Regions from separate parts of the Streptomyces sp. NPDC001544 genome, predicted to be linked through region 1. Evidence: riboswitches for the same ligand, from Rfam matches in the RefSeq annotation. Region 1 holds a riboswitch; the other holds the start of a gene.

Region 1 (2,372 bases):
GGCCGGGTACGGGTGCTCCGGCGCGAGCCGGTAGTCCAGCGACAAGGCCCTGAACCCGGTCCTGGCCACGAGGTTGCCCGTCAGCGACAGGGCGGTGCGGGGCGAACCGAAGACGTAGGCGCCGCCATGGAAGTACAGGATCGTCCCTGCACGAGGACCGTCGACCGGCTCGACGAGCAGCGCGGGCCGGGGGCCCAGCGTCGTCGCCGTGGTGCGGATCCCGTCGGGGACGATCATCTCGGCCATCATCGTCCTGAACCAGGCCCGCATCTCCTCGACCGACCGGGGCTCGTCGGACCGGGGCTGCCGCAGCATCGCGTCGATCGCCGCGCGCTGTTCCCTGCTCATCCCATGCTCCCATCGTAAGTAGATGCCGCTACACTATATGCCGTGGCATATAAATCAACCGGCGGCAGCACCGGCCTCCCGGACTTCTTCTCGGACCTCGTCCGCTGCGAGACACGGCTCTACAACGCCCTCAACGACAGCCTTCGCGAACGGCACGCCATCGTCACGTCGCAGTTCGAGTGCCTGCGCCACCTCCGTGACCACCCCGGGTCACGGGTGGCGGACCTCGCCGCCGCGTTCGCCGTCGGCATCGGGGCGACCAGCAAGAGCGTCGACCGTCTGGAGAAACACGGATGGGTCGCGCGGCAACCCAATCCGTCGGACCGCCGGTCATCGCTGCTGGCACTGACCGACGACGGCCGGGAACTCGTCGACGCGGCGGAGGACACCTTCACCGAGCGGCTGGCCGAACTGCTCGCGGACATCCTCGACGACCCCTCGATGCCGGCCGTCGCCCGGACCCTGGCAACGCTCCGCTCCGCACTGGAGCGCGCCCAGACCGGCATGCCCACCGGCTGACGCCACGCTCGCATGGTGGACGCCGCACCGGCACCGCCCGACCCGCCCGGTAGGCTGATCACCGGGCCGTGACTGGCGCGCTTGGATGGGACGGACCATCGGGGAGCGGCCCCGTCGGGAACGAGTGCCGTGCGCCTGGGCCGAACCGTGAACGCGAACGCCGTACGAAAACGCCGTCCGGAGGCCGACATGCCAGAGCAGCAGCCCCTCTCCACCGAGTCCACCGCCTTCCGCGCGGCCCTCGACGTGATCCGCGCCGTCGAGCCGCGGGTCGCCGACGCCATCGGCCAGGAGGTCGCCGACCAGCGCGAGATGCTCAAGCTGATCGCCTCCGAGAACTACGCCTCCCCGGCCACGCTGCTGGCCATGGGCAACTGGTTCAGCGACAAGTACGCCGAGGGCACCGTCGGCCGCCGCTTCTACGCGGGCTGCCGCAACGTCGACACGGTGGAGTCCCTGGCCGCCGAGCACGCCCGTGAGCTCTTCGGCGCCCGCCACGCCTACGTCCAGCCGCACTCCGGCATCGACGCCAACCTCGTCGCCTTCTGGGCCGTCCTCGCCGACCGCGTCGAGGTGCCCTTCCTGGAGAAGACCGGCGCCCGCCAGGTCAACGACCTCACCGAGGCCGACTGGGCCGAACTGCGCCAGGCCTTCGGCAACCAGCGCATGCTCGGCATGTCCCTGGACGCCGGCGGCCACCTCACCCACGGCTTCCGCCCGAACATCTCCGGCAAGATGTTCGACCAGCGCTCCTACGGCACGGACCCGGCGACCGGCCTGATCGACTACGACGCCCTGCGCGCCCAGGCCCGCGAGTTCAAGCCCCTGATCATCGTCGCCGGCTACTCGGCCTACCCCCGCCTGGTGAACTTCCGGATCATGCGGGAGATCGCCGACGAGGTCGGCGCCACGCTCATGGTCGACATGGCCCACTTCGCCGGCCTGGTCGCGGGCAAGGTCCTCACCGGCGACTTCGACCCGGTGCCGCACGCGCAGATCGTCACCACGACCACCCACAAGTCCCTGCGCGGCCCGCGCGGCGGCATGGTCCTGTGCGACGACTCCCTCAAGGACCAGGTCGACCGCGGCTGCCCGATGGTGCTGGGCGGCCCGCTCCCGCACGTCATGGCCGCGAAGGCCGTCGCCCTCGCCGAGGCCCGGCAGCCCGCATTCCAGGACTACGCCCAGCGCATCGTCGACAACTCCCGCGCGCTCGCCGAGGGCCTGATGCGCCGCGGCGCCACCCTCGTCACCGGCGGCACCGACAACCACCTCAACCTGATCGACGTCGCCGGCTCCTACGGTCTCACCGGCCGCCAGGCGGAGGCGGCCCTCCTCGACTCGGGCATCGTCACCAACCGCAACGCCATCCCCGCCGACCCCAACGGCGCCTGGTACACCTCAGGCATCCGCATCGGCACCCCCGCGCTCACCACCCGCGGACTGGGCACCGCCGAGATGGACGAGGTCGCGGGCCTCATCGACCGTGTCCTGACCACCACCGA
Region 2 (2,372 bases), on a different contig from region 1:
GGCCCGCTCCACGGCCGAGTCGAAGTCGACGTCACCGACGTTCCCCGGGTTGCAGCCCGCGTCGATCACGACCGCCCCGGGCTTGATGTCCTGGCCCTTGACCAGCCGGGGGCGCCCGGCCGCGGCGACCACGATGTCCGCCTCGCGGACCGCCGCCGACAGGTCACGGGTGCGTGAGTGGCAGTACGTCACCGTGGCGTCGCGGGCCAGGAGCAGCATGCCGACCGGCCTGCCCAGGATCGCGCTGCGGCCGACCACGACGGCCCGCCGGCCGGCCGGGTCGACGCCGTACTCGTCGAGCAGCCGCAGAATCCCGCCGGGGGTGCAGGACACGAACCCGGGCAGACCGAAGCTCATCGTGGCGAAGGAGGCGAAGGCGACGCCGTCGACGTCCTTCTCGGGCGCGATCGCCTCGAACGCGGTCCGCTCGTCGATGTGGTCGCCCACCGGGTGCTGCAACAGGATCCCGTGGACGCCGGGGTCTGCGGAGAGTTCCCGCAGCCTCCCGACCAGCTCCCCGGTGGTCGTGGTGGCGGGCAGCGCCACGTGCCGCGACTCGATGCCCGCCTTGCGGCAGCGGTTCCGCTGCATCCGGACGTAGGTGACGGACGCCGGATCCGCACCTACCAGCACGGTCGCCAGACAGGGCGCCGTACCCGTCCGGCCGGTGAGTCCGGCGGCCTTCGCGGCGGCGTCCTCGACGATGCGGCGGGCGAGCGCGGTGCCGTCCATGAGCCGGGCCTGCGACATGGTCCACTCCTGAGCTGGTCGGTCCTCATCGCCCAGGCGCACGGCATGCACGGTGCGGACCGCTCCCCGGTGGTGCTCCACCTCAGCGCCAGTCACGGCCCGCCTCCACCCTGACCGAGGTGCCGGCAGGCTCAGTTGCCGTCCTCGGGGGGCGGCGTCGTCGGGGCGGCCTCGGCGAGGAAGCCGGTCGCCTGGGCCGCGAGCCGGGTCGCGCCGATGGCCTCCGCCCAGCGGACGATCTCCGTCGCCAGCGCCCTCGCTCCGGCTTCGTCGCCGGTGTCCCGGGCCAGTACCGCCAGCACGAGGTGCTGCGAGAGTGTGCCGGGGACCGTGCCCTGGCCGGCGCCCAGCGCGGTGGCTCGGCGCCAGCGGTCGAGCGCGCGGTCGTCGGCACCGGCGGCGTGGTCCTGGCCGCCGAGATGCCGCAGCGCCTCGCGGGCCAGCAGGTCGTCCGGACCCGACTCACCGGCGCGCAGGGCGGCCGCGTAGTGAGCGGTGGCGGACGCGCCGTCGGCGAAGTGGTTGTCCGTGATCAGGCCGACGTAGTGCGCCGCCCAGCCGCGACGCACCGTGTCCGGGGCGTCGTCGTGGAGCTCCCGCGCCCGTCGCAGAGTTGCGTCGAGTGCCTCCGGGTCCTTGCCGTCCGGCCCGCGGCGCAGTGAGCCGTCGACGAAGAGCAGCCGGCCGTAGGTGTGCCGCAGCCGCAGGAAGGCCACGTCCCAGTCGCCGTCGGGGAACGCCTTCTCCGCGTCGGTGATCCGCTCCGCGGCGGTGTCCGTACCCGCGAACCAGTCCCGCTCCAGGGCGACTTCGGCCGCAGCCCGGGCGATGCGCGCTTGGACCGCAGGCCCGTCGGGGATCGCCGCCTCCAGCAGCCGCGAGGCCCGCTCCCAGCGGCCGGCCAGTCGCAACTCCCGGACGGCGGCGAAGAGTTCGTCGGATCTCACGGGCATCGTGCCGCTGTTCTGCTCAAGGGTCATGCGCCGCACGGTAGTTAGGGAGAAAATCATCCACAAGGAAACCACTGCGGGAGGCAGACGATGGAGGACTCGGTCGACCGGCTCGTCGCGGCCTGGGCGCGGGAGACACCCCGGGTGGACCCGGTGAAGGAGGCCGTCGTCGCCCGGCTGACGATCCTGGCGCGGCACACCGCGCAGGTCCGGCGGGACGCGCTGGACTCCGGCGGGCTCGGGCACGGGCAGTACAAGGTGCTGCTGATGCTGCGCAGATCGGGGCCGCCGTACGAGTGCAGCCCGTCCCGGCTGGCCGATCTGCTCGGGCTGACCCGCGGGGCGCTGTCGGCCCGGCTCGGGCCGATCGAGGAGGCCGGGCTGATCACCCGTACGCACGAGACGGGCGACCGGCGGCGGGTGCGGGTGCGGCTCACCGCGGCAGGGCACGCCGCCTTCGAGGCGCAGGCCGGATCCGAGGACGCGGGCGAGAGCGCGCTGCTCGCAGCACTGACCGCACCAGAGCGGCGGACACTGTCCGACCTGCTGCGGAAACTGGTCCTGGCCGCCGAGGCCGACCGCGATGGGCCCGCCCCAGTGCCGCCCGCGCCGAGAAGGTCCAGGTCAGACGCGAGCTGACCTGGACCCTCGCGGTCCTCCTCCCTATTCGTC

The links. A riboswitch is a leader RNA that binds a small molecule or an ion and turns the genes downstream of it on or off. The one in region 1 is predicted to bind ZMP and ZTP.
Region 2: it holds a riboswitch for ZMP and ZTP, as region 1 does, so the genes downstream of both, ACFY0F_RS16270 (bifunctional 5,10-methylenetetrahydrofolate dehydrogenase/5,10-methenyltetrahydrofolate cyclohydrolase) here and ACFY0F_RS11010 (glycine hydroxymethyltransferase) in region 1, are expected to answer to the same signal.

What each region holds. Positions count from the first base shown of each region.
Region 1 is NZ_JBIAVN010000003.1:239,689-242,060, forward strand. Features, by position in the region: gene ACFY0F_RS11000 (alpha/beta hydrolase) at 1-348, opposite strand, end outside; gene ACFY0F_RS11005 (MarR family winged helix-turn-helix transcriptional regulator) at 391-867, shown strand; ZMP/ZTP riboswitch at 926-1,015, shown strand; gene ACFY0F_RS11010 (glycine hydroxymethyltransferase) at 1,057-2,372, shown strand, end outside.
Region 2 is NZ_JBIAVN010000005.1:253,647-256,018, reverse strand. Features, by position in the region: gene ACFY0F_RS16270 (bifunctional 5,10-methylenetetrahydrofolate dehydrogenase/5,10-methenyltetrahydrofolate cyclohydrolase) at 1-750, opposite strand, end outside; ZMP/ZTP riboswitch at 774-856, opposite strand; gene ACFY0F_RS16265 (hypothetical protein) at 882-1,730, opposite strand; gene ACFY0F_RS16260 (MarR family winged helix-turn-helix transcriptional regulator) at 1,791-2,339, shown strand; gene ACFY0F_RS16255 (nuclear transport factor 2 family protein) at 2,364-2,372, opposite strand, start outside.